3 regions of the Massilia sp. H6 genome follow, and region 1 is predicted to be linked to each of the others. Evidence: predicted binding sites of a transcription regulator. Region 1 holds the regulator's gene; each other region holds the start of a gene.
What was found. Region 1 encodes sigma-54, which starts transcription at its own class of promoters, with help from an activator protein. Its sites were predicted from a motif close to TGGCANGNAANCTGCTTT; they were not measured.

Region 1 (5,564 bases):
ACTGATTTCGCGCTCGCATGGCCTGGTGGCCGACGATGCCGTCGAATTCTCGCGCATCGCCCCGAACATGATCGAAGGCCGCTGCCCGCCGCTGCTGCAGAACCTGCTCGAAGTGCGCGGCCTGGGCCTGCTGGACATCAAGGCGATCTTCGGCGAGACCGCGGTGCGCCGCAAGATGCGGCTCAAGCTGATCGTCCACCTGGTCAAGCGCGGCGCGCTCGACGAAGAATTCGAGCGCCTGCCCTTCCAGCACCCTACCGAAGACGTGCTGGGCCTGCCGGTACGCAAGGTCGTGATTCCCGTCGCCGCCGGCCGCAATATCGCGGTGCTGCTCGAGGCCGCCGTGCGCAACACCATTTTGCAATTGCGCGGAATCGATACGCTGCAGGAGTTCATGGAGCGGCAAAGGCAAGCCATGACCGGAGATTGACCCAGGCTGCATAGCCGGGGACGACAAGCCGATGACGCATGCGGTATCATCCTCCCTATGCACATCGTCCTTATTACCGGCATTTCCGGCTCGGGCAAGTCGGTCGCCCTGAATGTTCTCGAAGACGCAGGCTATTACTGCGTCGACAACCTCCCGCCTGCCCTGCTGCCGGCCCTGGTGTACGCTGTCGGCGAGAAAGGCGCGGACAAGATCGCGGTCGCGGTCGATGCCCGCAGCGCCGAATCGCTGGTGGAGTTGCCCGTGAGCGTACGCCACCTGAAAGAAGAAGGCCACAACCTCAAGGTCATGTTCCTGACCTCGAGCACGCATTCCCTGGTGGCGCGCTTTTCCGAAACCCGCCGCAGCCACCCGCTGTCGCACCAGGTGCGCCCGGGCGAGAACCCGGCCTCGCGCCGCACCCTGATCGAATGCATTGCCGAAGAACGCGAGCGCCTGTCGGCGATCGAGAACCTTGGCCACGTGATCGACACCTCCGAACTGTCCGCCAACAAGCTGCGCCAATGGATCAAGGAGCTGGCCGACGTCGAGCACGCGCCGCTGACGCTGTTTTTCGAATCGTTCGCGTTCAAGGTCGGCGTGCCGCTCGACGCCGACTTCGTGTTCGACGTGCGCGCCATCCCGAACCCGTACTACGACGTGGCCCTGCGCCCGCTCACCGGTCGCGATGACCCGGTCATCGCCTTTCTCGACGCCCAGCCCAGCGCCACCGAGATGCTCGAAGATATCAAGAATTTCGTGGCCAAGTGGCTGCCTTCGTTCAAGACCGATAACCGCAGCTATTTAACCGTGGCGGTGGGCTGCACCGGCGGCCAGCACCGCTCGGTGTACATGGCCGAACGGCTCGGGGCCTATTTCAACGGAACCGAACGCGTGATCGTGCGGCACCGCGAGCAACCCAAGCACGCGGTGGTGTGATGTGCCGATAATCGCCGGCTGATGGCTAATCGAGATGGCGCAGCGGATGCGCATACTCGGGCCACACCGGCTTAAAGAATCCTTCCACCATCGCGGGCGTGACTTCGTCCAGCGTCGCCGGGTTCCACTTTGGCGCGTTGTCCTTGTCGATTACCAGCGCGCGCACGCCTTCCAGGACTTCGCCGTGCTCGAAATTGCGGCGCACCAGCGAACGCTCCATGCGCAGGCAGTCGGCCACGTCGAGCGAGGCGCCGCGCTGCAGCAGTTCGTAGGTGACGCACATCATCAGGGGCGAGCGCTGGCGCATGGCGGTCAAAGCCTTCTGCGCGAACGCGGTCTCGTCGCCGGCCAGCGCTGCCATGATGGCCGCCACCGACGCGGCGCCGAAATGGGCATCGATCGCCGCACGCTGTGCCTGCAGGCCGCTGGCGCCAGCCATGGCGGCGAACGGCGCGGCGAATGCGCGGATCGCGTCTGGCAACTGCGCGCCCGGGGTCGACTCCACCAGCGCCATCAGCTCACCGGTCTTTTCTCCCGGCACGAAGACATCGGCCAGGCCCACGTACAGGGCATCGGCCGCGCCGATCGTCAGGCCGGTCAGTCCCAGGTACTTGCCCAGCTGGCCCGGTGCGTGCGACAAGAAATGGCTGCCGCCCACATCCGGGAACAGGCCGATGTTCACTTCGGGCATCGCCATCTTGGTACGGTCGGTAACGATGCGCAGGCCGCAGCCAGGGCCGCCTTGCGCAATGCCCATGCCGCCGCCCATCACCACGCCGTCCATCAGCGCGATATACGGCTTTGGATAGAAATGAATCAGGTGGTTGAGCGCATATTCTTCGGTAAAGAAGTCTTCCAGCAATGCGCTGCCGCCAGTCGGACCCACCTGGCCCATCTCATAGAAGAAGCGAATATCACCGCCTGCGCACAAGGCTTTCTCGCTGCTGCTGGTGATGACCACCGCATCGATGGCGGAATCGGTCTGCCAATCGCGCAGCGCCGCAGTCAAGGCGCGCACCATGTCGAGCGACAGGGAATTGAGGGCTTTCGGGCGATCCAGCGTGATGATGCCGGTGCGGTTGGCGACGCGGGTCAGGACAGTGTCGGTCATGAGTTGCTCTGTGATCGAAAAGACATGCATTCTACCGAACCGCGGTGCTAAACCAAAAGCCTTATCGCGTCATCGGAAAGTAGACCGGGCGGCGCAGTCGGCCGGCCAGGCCGAATGCAAAAAGGGCGCCCCCTCGGACGCCCTCGCTTGGATGGCTGCCTGCCGTGCCTAGGCGGCGGCGGCTTCGCCGATGTCCGGGATGCGCTTGTGCGCGATGTGATGATGATCCTGCAGCATCGATTTATGCTTGAGCACCTGGCGGTCCAGCCGGTCCACCAGCATGTCGATCGCCGCATACATGTCTTGCGCGGCACTGGCCACATGCAGGATTTTTCCCGAGACCTGCAGGTTGATCTCGGCTTTTTGCCGTTTTTCTTTTTCGGTGAGATTGTCGATGGCGAGGAACACGTGCGTGTCGATCACGTGATCGAAATGGCGGGTAATGCGCTCGAGCTTATTGTGAACGTATTCACGAATTGCGGGAGTCACTTCAAGATGGTGGCCACTGATTGTGAGGTTCATACACACTCCTTTGAGATGTTACGCTGCCCTGGCAATGAGCTGGCAAGGACAGTGCGTTACAAGGATTTGCGGAGGCTGACAGGTGGGATCTTGAGGGCTTCGCGGTATTTGGCAACCGTTCGGCGCGCAACGACCATACCTTGTTCCCCCAGCATTTCCGCGATCTTGCTATCGGATAAAGGGCTCTTAGGGTCTTCAGCTCCTGTCAGTTGCGCAATGAGCGCGCGGATCGCCGTGGAAGAGGCTTCTCCCCCCGCTTCGGTGGCGACATGGCTTCCGAAGAAGTATTTCAGCTCGAACATGCCGTGGGGGGTCAGCATGTATTTCTGCGTGGTTACACGGGAAATAGTGCTCTCGTGTAGGCCTAGTGTATCAGCAATCTCGCGCAGCACAAGAGGGCGCATGGCAACTGCGCCATGGCTGAAAAAGTTGCGCTGACGCTCTACAATCGCCTCGGCCACACGCAAGATGGTATCGAAACGCTGGCGCATATTCTTGATCAGCCATTTGGCTTCCTGCAGCTGCGCGCCCATCTGGCTTTCGCTTTTTCCCTGCTTGAGCAGGTTCGCATACAGGGTATTGACGCGCAGGCGCGGCATCACGTCCCGATTGAGCATCACCGACCAGCCATCCTTGGCGCGGCGCACCACCACGTCCGGCACCACGTAGTCGGATGCGTTGGTTCCAAAGGCCGCACCCGGATGCGGATTGCACTGGCGAACCACGGCCTGCACCTCGCGCAGGTCTTCGTCGTCGCAGGCCAACGCCTTTTTGAGCTTGGTGTATTCGCGCTGCGCGAACCAGCTCAGGTAGCCTTCGACGATCTTCAGCGCCAGGCGCCGCGTTACCAGCGGCACGCCCGGCATGCGGCGGATCTGCAGCGCCAGGCATTCGGCCGCGCTGCGCGCGCCAACCCCGGCCGGGTCGAGGCTCTGCACCAGCGCCAGCGCGCAGCGCAATTCGTCCATCTCGATGTCGAGTTCACCCGGCAGGCGCGCGTGGATGTCGTCCAGCGGTTCTTCGAGGTAGCCATTGTCGTCGAGCGCGTCGATCACGAGTTCGGCCAGCGCGCGGTCGCGCATGCTGCAGCCGGTGGTGCGCACCTGCTCGGCCAGGTGCTCGCGCAGCGACACGCCGCTGGCCTCGAGCTGCGGGCGGCCGTCTTCGTCGTCGCCGCTGCGGGCGCCGCCGCCCTCGCCGCCCCAGTCGCCATCGGGCTCGCCGCGATCGCGGTCGGCGCCATCATCGCTCGCATCGGCGCCTTCGCCTTCGGCCTTGGACGCCTCGGCGCCGGCTTCCTGTCCCGGCTGCGCGGGCGCTTCGCCATTGGCCGGCGCGCTCGCAGCTGCATTGTTAATGGCGCCATCGGCCAGCAGCCGCACCGAATGGTCGAGCGGATCGTCGAGCCTTTCGAGCAGCGGGTTATCGGTCAGTATCTGCTCGAGTTCCTGGTGCAGTTCGAGCGTGGACAACTGCAGCAGCCGGATCGACTGTTGCAGCTGCGGCGTGAGCGCCAGGTGCTGCGACGTGCGTAGTTGCAGGGACTGTTTCATCGTCACATGCGGAAGTGTTCACCAAGATAAACGCGGCGCACGTTTTCGTTGGCGATGATGTCGTCGGGGCGGCCCGAGGCCAGCACCGCCCCCTGGTTGATGATGTAGGCGCGATCGCAGATGCCGAGCGTCTCGCGCACGTTGTGATCGGTAATCAAAACGCCGATGTTGCGCTCTTTCAGGAAGCGCACGATGCGCTGGATCTCGATCACTGCGATCGGATCGACGCCGGCGAACGGCTCATCGAGCAGCACGAAGCGCGGGTTGGTGGCGAGCGCGCGCGCGATCTCGACGCGCCGGCGCTCGCCGCCCGACAGCGACAGCGCCGGATTCTCGCGCAGCTTCTCGATCTGTAGCTCGGCCAGCAGCGTGTCGAGGCGCTCGTTGATCTCGTCCTTGGACAAGGCCTTGCCTTCGCTGGTGCGCTGCAGTTCCAGCACGGCGCGGATATTGTCTTCCACTGTCAGCTTGCGAAACACCGAGGCTTCCTGCGGCAGATAAGACAGGCCAAGCACCGCGCGGCGGTGGATCGGCAGGCTTGAAATGTCGGTGCCGTTGATATCGATCGAGCCGGCGTCCGACGGCACCAGGCCCACGATCATGTAGAACGAGGTGGTCTTGCCGGCGCCGTTGGGGCCGAGCAAGCCGACCACTTCGCCGCATTCGACCTGCAGCGAGACGTCGCTGACCACCAAACGCTTGCCGTAGCTCTTTTGCAGGCCCTTGACGATCAGGGTGCTGCAGCCTTCGCGCGTCGTACCCGGAACTGCCGTCATTGCTTGGCGCCTTCCTGGGCGGCCGGGGCGGGCCGGCGCGGCGCGATGATCAGGGTGCCGCGCCCGCCGCCGACCTTGCTCTGGCCGCTGGCGTCGTTGCGCACCTGCGCCACTTCGTTGCGGTTGTCGTAGGAGATGTACGGCCCCTTGATTTCGTTGGTCATGCGACCGTTTTCGAGCTCGCGCACCTCGGCGGTGGAAAACAGCTTCACCAGTTCGACCCGCTCGTCGTATTC
Region 2 (5,564 bases), 1.5 Mb from region 1:
TGCGCCGCTGCTGCTTTGCTGTCCGCCTGTGGCGGCGAGATGACCGAGGATGCGGGGCTCGGGCAAACGACCAGCATGGCGCACGTCAGCAGCGTACCCGGCTCCGCCGCCGCCGCGGTCGCCGAGGCTGAGACGCGCCTTGATCGCGCTGCAGAATCGGTGCCAGCGCAGACGCCAGTGCAGGCGCCAGTGCCGGAGCCTGCCGGCGCTACGGTCGATTCGCCGCTCGAGTACGATGTGGGCCAGCAAGACAATCAAGCCGGACCCGATGGCGAGGCCGGTGATGGCGGCGGCATGCCGGCGTCCACCAACGAGCCCGAAGTCGGCATGCCGACCGAGGGCATGGAAGCGCCGCTGCCCGCAAATTGAACGGGTCGGTAAATTTTTACAGTTGGCAAAAATTTAGTCGAGCAGTGGTACAGCCATCTGCGGGTCTTGATTTCCGGCGCGGTTAACCGCAGTACTGACCTTGTACCACTCGAAGGCTGCCGGGGGCAGGGCGGCGCGCCGGGCCAGGTCGAGCGCTTCTTCGGGCGAGCGCGCCGGGTCGAGCCACAGTTGCGCGTCGGCGGCCTCGAGTACTACCGGGCGTCGGTCGTGGATATCGAGCATGCCGTCCTGCGCATCGTCGGTCACCAGCACGAAACCGGCTTCGGCCCGGTTCTCGGTAAAGCCGCCGAAATTCGCCAGCGCCAGCAAGAACAGCGGTGCGCGATCCTTACGGTGGATATGCCACGGCTGCTTGGCGCCTTTCTCGCCGGTCCATTCGTACCAGCCCTCGGCCGGAACGATCGCCCTGCCCGACTTGAGCAGGGGCTTCCAGTAGCGGTTGGTCAGCTTGTCGATGCGCGCATTGACCACGATCGGCACCTTGCCTTCGGCCCAGCGCGCCCGATAGCTCCAGAACACGTCGTCGATACGGTGCTCGCCATCCTGGACGTGCATCAGCGGCCGGTAGCTGCCGGGAGCTACGTTCCACGCAGGTGAGGCCTCGCTGTCGAACACCGCGTCGGGCCAGCCAAACACGCTGGCGTAATAGCGAGCCGTCTGGCTCTGGTCAAATCGTCCGCACATGGGCGCATGGTAGCGCAGTCGCGGGCAGGGCGCGGTACGCCTGCGCTACTACGGTGCCCGCCCGTCACCGCGCGCGGTGGTATGCTCGTGGATGAATTGATAACAGGAGAAGACGGTATGGCAACTGGCTGGTGGAGTGTTTTAAGGACCGTGCCCTGGAGCGAAGTGATCAACGCCGCGCCGCAGGTTGCGACCGGCGCGCGCAGGCTGTGGGACACGGTGGCGCGCAAGTCCGGCACGGCGCCTGGCACGGCGCCCGGCGCCTACGTGGATGACGCGCCGCAGGACGATGTGTTTGGCACGCTGGTCAATCGCGTCGAAAGGACCGAATCGACCCTGGCCGACTTGCGCAACCAGATGCTGCAGGCATCCGAGATCATCGCCAACCTGGCCGACCAGAACGCCCAGCTGATCGCCAAGATGGAACTGGCGCGCACCCGGCTGCTGTGGCTGGGCGTAGCCACCGGCGTCTCGTCGGTGTTCGTGCTGGTGGCCCTGGCGCTGGTACTGGCCCGCACCTGACCACCCCGGGAACAACATGAAATTCGTGCTGATCGTGGCGACGCTGTTCGTGTTCGTCTGGATGCTGATGAACGCGGCGCGCCGCCGCGGCAAGCTCGACGCCAACGCCAATCGCGCGGTGGCGGGGCTGGCGTCGTCGATGCGGATCTTCGTCTACGGTCTGCTGGCCTTCGTCGGGGTGGTGTGCCTGGCGGTGGCGTACCAAAGCCTGTAAGCCGTGGGCATTACGGGCTGTACACGCGTGAGAGACATTGATTTGAGTTTGTGCGACCAGACTGACAGCGCGGCGAGCCGATTCGGCGCTTGAAGACCGGATTGGCGACCTTATCTGCAGAAGGTCCTTCGATGGATAGTCTTACCTCTCCGTGTGTCTCCAGCTCGGCTGCAACCGAGTGATTTGCCGCTGCCCTCAGGCAGCGGCTTTTTTACGTGCCTGACTGTGTCGACATTCTTTACATACGTATCGGCGCACACCTGCCTGCCGAGTAAATTTCGCAAGAATACAAGGTCTTACATTCAGGCATAAATCTTGCTCTCCCAAAGTGCACCATAACAAGGGATTGCCATGAAATCTATTCAAAGTCTGATCGCCTGCATGTTGCTCATGTTGTCGGGCTCGGCAAACGCTGGTGTCTGGTACCAGTGGCACGCAACCAACGATGTCACCCCGCTGGGTATCACGCTTTCACTCGAGTTCGACACGGCCGTGGTGCAATCTGGCGCATTCCAGATGAATATTGCGATACAAAATAATGGACCCTGGCTGGACACGATCTTTCCGCAATCCGGGCTATTAAATTTCAGTTACGGCACCGGCACTGGCGGGGGAATTCATTACGCGCCACGTCAAGGCATCAGCAGTCCAGGGCCGGTCATTCTCGACATGAGTGTCGCGTTCGGCCCTGGCAACCACCTGACCGGGCACATCCATGCCCACAATTTCGATAGTCAATTCCGTATGGCTACGAGCGGCGAAACCGGACCGAACTTTACCATCTACGAAGCCGAAAGCGATGCCGGTATGCGGGGCTGTGGATGGGCGGCACCAGGCAAGCTTCCATGCTTCGGCGCCAGCGGTCAAATTCGGCGAATTCCCGAGCCTGCCTCGATCGCCCTGCTCGGACTTGGCGCCCTTGGCATCATCACTGTCCGTCGCCGAACAGCGCAAAGAAAAGCCCGCGACCTTTCGGGGCGGGCTTCGGGCTTTTGACCCATCTTGAATGGTGGTGCCCCGAGCCGGAATCGAACCGGCACGCCCTTGCGAGCACGGGATTTTAAGTCCCGGGTGTCTACCAGTTTCACCATCGGGGCAGCGCCGGAATTCTAACATATGCTGCTATACAACACGGTTAAAATGCAACTTTCCTCCTGTTGCGCACTGCTTGTGGGCGCCAGTCTAGGGGCTCGGGCTTTGGTCCGGATGGCGCGATGGTGTAGCATGCCGGACGGCGTGCCGCACCGGGTGCGCCGCAGCAAGAGGACCTATTTTGAACATCATACTCAACGACGACTTGCGCGCCTTTGTCGACCCGCTCACTCCTGTTGAACATGCTGCGCTCGAGCGCAGCCTGCTTGCCGAGGGCTGCCGTGACGCGCTGGTTCTCTGGGGCGAGACCCTGATCGACGGCCACAATCGCTACGAAATTTGCCGCAAGCATGGCATCGAATTCCGCACGGTCCAGAACAACAGCTTTGCATCCATCGATGACGTGATGCTCTGGATGATCGACAACCACCTGGCGCGCCGCAGCGTGTCGGATTTCCAGCGTGGCGTGCTGGCGCTCAAGAAAAAAGACATCGTCAGCGCCCGGCTGGCCGAACAGCTGGCATCGAGCCCGCCGCAGCCGGAAGCCGACGACATGGACGCGCGTCCGCCACCACCCTGGAATACCCGCGAAGACGTGGCCAAGGCCGCGCGCGTGTCGAGCAATACCATCAGCCAGATCGAACGCATCCAGAAAGCGGCGACGCCGCAGCTGCGCGAAGCCGTACGCAGTGGCACCATTTCAATCAATGCCGCCGCCAACGTGGCCCAGCTGCCGGACGAATTGCAGATTGCCGCCGTGGCCGGCGGACGCAAGCAATTGCAGCAGGCCGCGCGCGAAGTGCGCGAGCAGAAGATGGCCAGCCGCCCCCGAAAAGAGGGCGCGGCGCTCGATCCGTCCGACCAGATGGCCGCCCTGAAGGCCGAGCTCGCGTCGCTCAAGGACCGCGTGGCGACCTTGCTGACCGAAAACGAAGTGCTCAAGCAGCGTCTGGTGCACGCCGGCGTGGCCTAGACGAAACCGATCGACAAGCACCGACCGCAGACCCTTCACCAGGAGACACCGCATGCCCGTATTTCGCCTGTTCGCCCCTGCCATCCTCGGCGCCGCCTTGTGTGGCGCCGTCCTGCCGGCAACCGCCGCGCCGCTTGCGGCGGCCGTGCCGGGACAGCCCGGGGCCAGGCCGGGCGCCACTGCCGCCGAGCTGGCGCGCTGGAAGAAAACGGCAGAGCAGGTAACGATCATGCGCGACAAGTGGGGCATTCCCCACGTCTTTGGCAAGACCGACGCCGACGCCGTCTTCGGCCTGCTGTACGCGCAGGCCGAGGACGACTTCAACCGCGTCGAGCTCAACTACATTAACGCGATGGGCCGCCTGGCCGAAGTCGAGGGCGAGCAGGCCATCTGGCGCGACCTGCGCATGAAGATGTACATCACCCCGGCCGACCTGCAGGCCAGGTATGCCGCCAGCCCGGCCTGGCTCAGGCAGCTGATGGACGGTTTTGCGGACGGCCTGAACTATTACCTGCATACCCACCCCGAGGTGAAGCCCAGGTTGATCTCGCGCTTCGAACCGTGGATGGCGCTGAGCTTCAGCGAAGGCAGCATCGGGGGCGACATCGAGTCGATCGACCTGAAGGAGCTGGAAGCTTTCTACAGTAAGCCGAGGACAGCGGCGACTTCGTCGGCCAGATCGGCGGCGCCCGTCAAGCAGCTCGATGCCGAACCGCGTGGCTCGAATGGCTTTGCGATCGCGCCCAAGCTGTCGGCCTCGGGCAATGCGCTGCTGCTGATCAATCCTCATACCTCGTTTTATTTTCGCCCGGAAGTACACATGGTCAGCGAGCAGGGCTTGAACGCCTATGGCGCCGTGACCTGGGGCCAGTTTTTCATTTACCAGGGTTTCAACGAAAAAACCGGCTGGATGCATACTTCGGGCGGCGGCGACGTCATCGACGAATATCTGGAAACGGTGCGCGAGCGCGGCGGCAAGCTGTATTACCGCTATGGCGAGCAAGAGCGCCTGATGAAATCCAGAACGGTGAGGCTGCCCTACAAGACGCCGTCCGGCGCCATGGCCAGCAAGACCGTCACCGCCTATTTCACCCACCACGGCCCGGTTGTCCGCGAGCAAGGCGGAAAATGGGTGTCCGTCAAGATGATGGACGAGCCGCTCAAGGCGCTGATCCAGTCGTACACCCGCACCAAGGCGCGCGACTACAGCGACTTCTACAAGACGATGGAGTTGCGCACGAATTCTTCGAACAACACCGTGTATGCCGATGCCAAGGGCAATATTGCCTATTTCCACGGAAATTTCATCCCGAAGCGCGATCCGCGTTTCAACTGGAGCCAGCCGGTGGACGGCAGCCTGCCTGCCACCGAGTGGCAGGGCCTGCACGCCATCAAGGACACCATTACCTTGCTTAATCCCGCCAGCGGCTATATCTCGAACACCAACAACTGGCCGTTCAGTGCCTCTGGACCCAGCAGCCCGCGGCGCCAGGACTATCCCGACTATATGTGGTCGTTGCCGGAGAACGCGCGAGGCCGCCATGCCGAGCGGGTGCTGGGCGATGCCGGAGGCTTCACGCTCGAAAGCCTGATCGCCGCCGCCTACGACAGCCACCTGACCGCCTTCGAGCCGCTGCTGCCACAACTGCTGCAAGACCATGACGCGCTGCCCGCGGCCGATCCGCGCAA
Region 3 (5,564 bases), 300 kb from region 1:
AGAGCGTCGGCTACTACAAGCCGGCCGAAGGCGTATTCTGGAGTGCCGAGCAGACCAAGCGCTATCTCGAGGCAACCCACGATTAAGGACGGCACTGGCCGATGTGGCGTGTAATCCCCGGGCAGTTGCTCGTCTACCGCTGCTGGGACGACGAAGCCGTGCTGTACAACGACCTTTCTGGCGCAACCCACCTGCTCGGCCCTGCCGCCCTGTGCCTGCTCCAGGCACTGCGCGCTGGGCCTCTTGACGAGGCCGCCTTGGGCGCCGTCCTGCTGGAAGAATTCGAGATTGGTGACGCCTGCGCCGATCCGGCCGCGCTGGCCGATGAATTGGCAGACGATCTGACGGAACTGCTCGGCGACCTTGTGCGGCTGGACCTGGTAGAGCCTATGCCATGCTGACCCTGGCCGCGCTGACGCGCGACGAATTGCAGCGACGCTTCGCCGGCCCTGGCCTGGTGCTGCGCACCGGACCGTTCCGCAGCCGTATCCGCACCGATATCCCCCACCTGATCGACGCCATCGCCTTGCTGTATGCCGACTATCCGGTGGAGGATGACGGCTTCGCCGATTTCCACTTGACCCTGCGCAGCGCGCGCGGCTTGCGCCGCTGGTTGCGGCCACAGGTGCGGTTCAACCAGGACGGCGCCGAGCCCTTCAAGCCGCTGCCGCTCGACCAGGCCCACCCCATGTTCGAGTGGGTGATGAACTGGTGCGTGACCAATAAGGCGCATAGCTACCTGATCGTACACGCGGCCGTGCTTGAGCGCGGCGGCTGTGCCGTGATCATGCCAGCGCCGCCCGGTTCGGGCAAAAGCACGCTGTGTGCGGCGCTTGCCAGCCGCGGCTGGCGGCTGCTGTCGGACGAACTGGCCCTGGTACGCCCGCACGACCTGGCGCTGGTGCCACTGCCGCGGCCAGTCAGCCTGAAGAACGCGTCGATCGACATCATCCGCGCGTATGCGCCGCAAGCTGTATTTGGACCGCCCGTCCTGGGCACGGTCAAAGGCACCATTGCCCATATGCGCGCCTCGGGCGCCAGCGTGGCGGCGGCCGGGCAGCTGGTGCAGGCTACCCACATCGTGTTTCCGCGCTACGAAGCCGGCGCCCCGGCGCGGCTCGAACCGGTGCCGAAGGCGCGCCTGTTCATGCGTGTGGCCGATAATGCGTTCAATTATCCCGTTCTGGGCAGCGCCGGCTTCGATACCCTCGGACGCCTGGTCGAGCGCTGCGCCGGGTTCGAATTCAGTTACGGCGCGCTGGACGATGCCATGGCGGTGTTCGACGCCTTGCCGGGTGCTGCGCCATGAACCGCCTGCCCTTGCTGGTCAAGGTGCTGCGTGCACCCCTTGAAGCGGCTTCGCTCTCACTTCCAGAATGGGAATTGCTGCTACGTCAGGCCGCGAATGCCGACCTGACCGCGACGCTGCGCAATAGCCTGGATGAGGCGGGGTTGCTGGGGGCAGTGCCGTCAGCGCCGCGCGAAGTGCTGGAGTGGGCGCAGGTCGTCGCTGTACGCCACCGGCGCGCGGCGCGCTTCGAAGTCGACTGCATCGGGCGCGCGCTCGACACAATTCACGTGCCGCTGATTTTGCTCAAGGGCGCAGCCTATGCCATGGCGGGTTTGCCGCCGGCCGCCGGGCGCATGTTTTCCGACGTCGACATCCTGGTGCCGAAAGAGCGCATCGGCGAAGTCGAGGCGGCGCTCATGCTGCACGGCTGGGCCGGCACCCACCAGGACGCTTACGACCAGCGTTATTACCGCGAATGGATGCATGAACTGCCACCAATGGAGCACATCCGCCGTGGCAACGCGGTCGACGTGCACCACGCCATTCTTCCCGAGACGGCGGCGATGCGGCCCGACCCGGTGCTGCTGCGCGCAGCGGCCCGGCCCATTCCCGGCAACGACCGATTGTGGACGCTGGCGCCGCACGACATGGTGCTGCATAGTGCAGTGCACTTGTTCTCGGAGGGCGAACTGCACCATGGCCTGCGCGACCTGTTCGACTTGCACCGTCTTCTGTTGCACTTCGACGCCATGCCTGATTTCTGGGCAGGCCTGCCAGCGCGCGCCGTCCAGCTGCAGCTGGCGCGTCCCTTGTTCTATACGCTGCGTTACTGTGCACGCCTGCTCGGCACGCCGGTGCCACCGGAAGTCATGGCCCTGGCCGCGGCGGCTGGCCGCCCACCCGCGCCGCTGCTGGTACTGATGGATCACCTGTTCCTGCGTGCGCTGCTGCCCCCGCATCCAAGCTGCGCCGACCGCTTTACGCCGGCCGCGCTCGGCGCTCTGTACCTGCGGTCGAACTGGCTGCGTATGCCGCCGCTCATGCTGGCGCGGCACCTGTTCCACAAGGCGTTCTTGTCGCCGCGCGTGAAAGACGAGCCGGCGCAAGCGCTCTAGCAGTATCTTTAACTCCTAATTGTTGCAATTATCGAGGCCATCAGCGTCAACTGGCCGAGAGCGCGCCGCAGAACCAAAAAGGCCGGATCCCTTGCAGGATCCGGCCTTTTTTGGCTTTCAGGCCACAGCCGGGTTGCCCCAGCCATGTACATGAAAAATTACTTGGCAGCGCGGCGGCGGCGCAGGCCGGCCAGACCAGCGAAGCCCAGACCCAGCAGGGCCAGCGAACCTGGTTCTGGAACATCGACAGCGCCTTGGACGTCGCCGGTCGCATCGACGGTCCAGCCGTACTGGGCGACACGGGTGCGGCCGAAGGTCGCCTTCAGGAACAGGTCATGCATGCGGCCGTTTGGATCCGGCTGCGCGTCGGAGTCCAGTTGAGCGCCCAGCGAGCCACCGGTAATGTCCAAGAAACCTTGGCTGCTACCAGCCAGCGTAGTGTTGTTGTAGCTCGAGAAGTACGAGTAATCGGTCGAACCGGCCAGTGGGCTCTGGTTGAAGTCCGCCGACAGGGCCAGCGTACCGCCGGTGATGCCGGTGTACATTTTTTCGCCAGTGCGGCCAGCAGGGCCGAACGATGCATTATAGTCGTTGGTGTTGTAGTACATGTTCAGCCAGCCGCCGGTGCTGCCGATCGAGGTGGTGGCGCCGAAAGGATCGACGCTGACACTCACCAGGGTATCTTTCAAGCCGCCGAACATGCCGGTCAGGTAGTTACCGGCTGTCTGGGTGAACAGTGCCTGGCCAGTGGTCAGGTTAGTGATCGACTGAACCGAGAAGATACCCCAGGTGTCTTCGCTAGGACCGAAACCGTTTGGCGCCTTGTTGGCTGCACTTGGAATCGCATCGCAAGCCAATACATTGGTGCACTTGGTGCCGGCGGTGTTGCCGTAGCCGACGGTGCCAGCATCGAAGGCATTGAACGTGATTTTGTAATTACCGGAAGTCAGGGTAACTGCTGCCTGTGCTGGAGCTGCGATGCTCAGGGCCAGTGCGACACCAGCAGCGATTCCCGAAATTTTCTTGATGTTCATTTTGTGTTTCCTCAATTAGGTAGTTAGCGACACTTGCGACATGGGAGTATAAGCATAAGCCGTGCCAGATCACCTTGGCGTTACGTAACTAATTGATTCTTAATGGATAACTACTTTTCCTGGCGGGTTTGCGAAGTGACTGATCACGGCGTTGTAAGAATTTTCGACAGTGGGCTGCCGCACACAGCGTTCGCGTTCCAGTCGGAATTGCACTAAAGTAAGGTGTTCATTCCTTTTCAAAGCGAGACCCCATGCCTGAATTTAATTACGATGAATTTACCAAGCGCAATGTTGGATATATCGGTAAGGACGTGCAGAAGCGGATTCGGGATGCGCGCGTACTGTTTGCCGGTTGCGGCCTGGGCAGCGGACCGGTCATCTGCGCAGCGCGAACTGGGTTCCAGCACTTTGTACTGATTGATGGCGACACGGTCGATGCCCACAATCTGAACCGTCAGTTCTTCGATTTCGACGATGTCGGGACGCCGAAGGTAGAGGCGTTGAAGAAACACATTCTCAGGATTAACCCGCAAGCGACAGTCGAGGCACATGTCGCCATGCTGGATAAACACAATGCGGCGCAATTGGTGAGCGAAGTCGACATGATCTTTGACACGATCGACTTCGTCGACCTGGAGGCGGTACTGGCGCTGCACGCAAACGCGGCGGCGCAAGCCAAGCCCATTTTTACCGCGATGAATATTGGATTTGGTGCCGGCGTGCTGTATTTCCCGCCAAACTCCGGGAAATCCTTGCCAGAACTCCTGCAGAGCGACGTCGAAGCCGCTGCCGCGGAAGGAAATCTGAGCTATACGGCGGTATTTGCCCGTGTCATGGCCCGCATCGGCGCGCATCTCGACAGCCAGGTGATGGAAGAAGTAGGAAAGGCGCTAACCATCATGGAAGATGGCACGGCTTGTCCTGCATCGCAGATTGCGGTGGGTAGTTTCTCTGTGGCAGCGCTGGCAATGGCGATGATGCATGACATGCTTGCAGGAATGGACGTGCCTGGATCACCAAATATGGTCATCCACAGTTTCCGCAACCACGAGACCAAGTTAGTTAATATCGCTGCCTAAGTCAGGCTTGCGAACGACATGCAGGCGTGACGAATAATGATGTTCGACGACTGGCGGTTTCTCGTTAAACCAGGCCGCCAGCGTTGGATTGCTAGATGATAACTTTCTCCCGAGATCGTGCAAGTCAAGCACGTAAGGAGTGACCGAACCGTAATAGTTCGCTTCGGGGCCGATCGCCATGAATCGAAAGCCCATCTTCTTCAAAGCATGAGCGAGCGACCGTTCCATTGCCGCATACCAGTAGCGAATACCGGCATCCTGGCTATGACGAAACATTTCGCGGTACATGCCGAGCAACAGCATTGGTGAGGTATTGTCACGCCGGTCTACCGACGAATCAAAATCAATCGTCTGTTCGGGACTCGGCATGAAGCCTGGGACACCCAGTACGCTGTCGGCGCGTCGGCGCCGGTGAGTTTTCTTTACCACCAGACGCGAGATTTCCGCCGACTGTGCACGCTCCGGCAGATCGAAGTCGTCGAACACCTCGCAGTGCAACTCGAAGGGGTAGGGCTTGGACGGATTTGGCTGGACCAGCCTGACCGCGCCGACCAGCTTCTCGTCCATGGTATACGCTGCAAAATGGGTGGACACGTCGTCGTAGTCGTCGAGCTCCATGCCATCGGCATATTTTTCGGGGTGGAGAAAGGCGCACTCTACACAGTACACCTGATGCCTTAACCTGAAAATTTCTCCAGGGATTTTCGCGGAATGGCCTCCACGAAAGGCCCGAAAAATCTTGCGGTTGTCGTGGTCGATTGTTTCCTGATGTATCCCGAACTCTACACGGGACAGGAAGGCGTCAGGATCGACGCGAGTTTTTCCGTTGTCCATCTGTCATTATTTGTCCTGTCTCGGACCCTAGTTATTTTTTCCTGGAGCGCTTCTCCAAAAAATTGCCTGCCATGGTTTTTACCATGATCCAGAAAGGGATCGGTTCGTCGTTGAACCAGGCTGCCAGGAATTTGTTTTCTTTATTTAAACGCTCGATCAGTTCATCCAAGTCGGCCATGTGGGGCGTGACCGGTCCGTAGTAATCTACCTG

Region 2: a site for sigma-54 is predicted at 2,115-2,132, ahead of NRS07_RS10030 (PEP-CTERM sorting domain-containing protein). Genes of this name have one in related genera too.
Region 3: a site for sigma-54 is predicted at 3,490-3,507, ahead of NRS07_RS01815 (PEP-CTERM sorting domain-containing protein). Genes of this name have one in related genera too.

Annotation. Positions count from the first base shown of each region.
Region 1 is NZ_CP103371.1:702,026-707,589, reverse strand. Features, by position in the region: gene hprK (HPr(Ser) kinase/phosphatase) at 1-430, shown strand, start outside; gene rapZ (RNase adapter RapZ) at 488-1,366, shown strand; gene NRS07_RS03140 (enoyl-CoA hydratase/isomerase family protein) at 1,392-2,477, opposite strand; gene hpf (ribosome hibernation-promoting factor, HPF/YfiA family) at 2,646-2,999, opposite strand; gene NRS07_RS03130 (RNA polymerase factor sigma-54) at 3,056-4,552, opposite strand; gene lptB (LPS export ABC transporter ATP-binding protein) at 4,555-5,328, opposite strand; gene lptA (lipopolysaccharide transport periplasmic protein LptA) at 5,325-5,564, opposite strand, start outside.
Region 2 is NZ_CP103371.1:2,236,367-2,241,930, forward strand. Features, by position in the region: gene NRS07_RS10010 (hypothetical protein) at 1-369, shown strand, start outside; gene NRS07_RS10015 (SOS response-associated peptidase) at 403-1,074, opposite strand; gene NRS07_RS10020 (hypothetical protein) at 1,192-1,596, shown strand; gene NRS07_RS10025 (hypothetical protein) at 1,613-1,810, shown strand; gene NRS07_RS10030 (PEP-CTERM sorting domain-containing protein) at 2,162-2,806, shown strand; tRNA gene NRS07_RS10035 (tRNA-Leu) at 2,821-2,907, opposite strand; gene NRS07_RS10040 (hypothetical protein) at 3,084-3,875, shown strand; gene NRS07_RS10045 (penicillin acylase family protein) at 3,928-5,564, shown strand, end outside.
Region 3 is NZ_CP103371.1:404,275-409,838, forward strand. Features, by position in the region: gene NRS07_RS01795 (hypothetical protein) at 1-86, shown strand, start outside; gene NRS07_RS01800 (HPr-rel-A system PqqD family peptide chaperone) at 102-401, shown strand; gene NRS07_RS01805 (HprK-related kinase A) at 395-1,309, shown strand; gene NRS07_RS01810 (nucleotidyltransferase family protein) at 1,306-2,406, shown strand; gene NRS07_RS01815 (PEP-CTERM sorting domain-containing protein) at 2,565-3,440, opposite strand; gene NRS07_RS01820 (ThiF family adenylyltransferase) at 3,692-4,519, shown strand; gene NRS07_RS01825 (PEP-CTERM/exosortase system-associated acyltransferase) at 4,499-5,353, opposite strand; gene NRS07_RS01830 (PEP-CTERM/exosortase system-associated acyltransferase) at 5,385-5,564, opposite strand, start outside.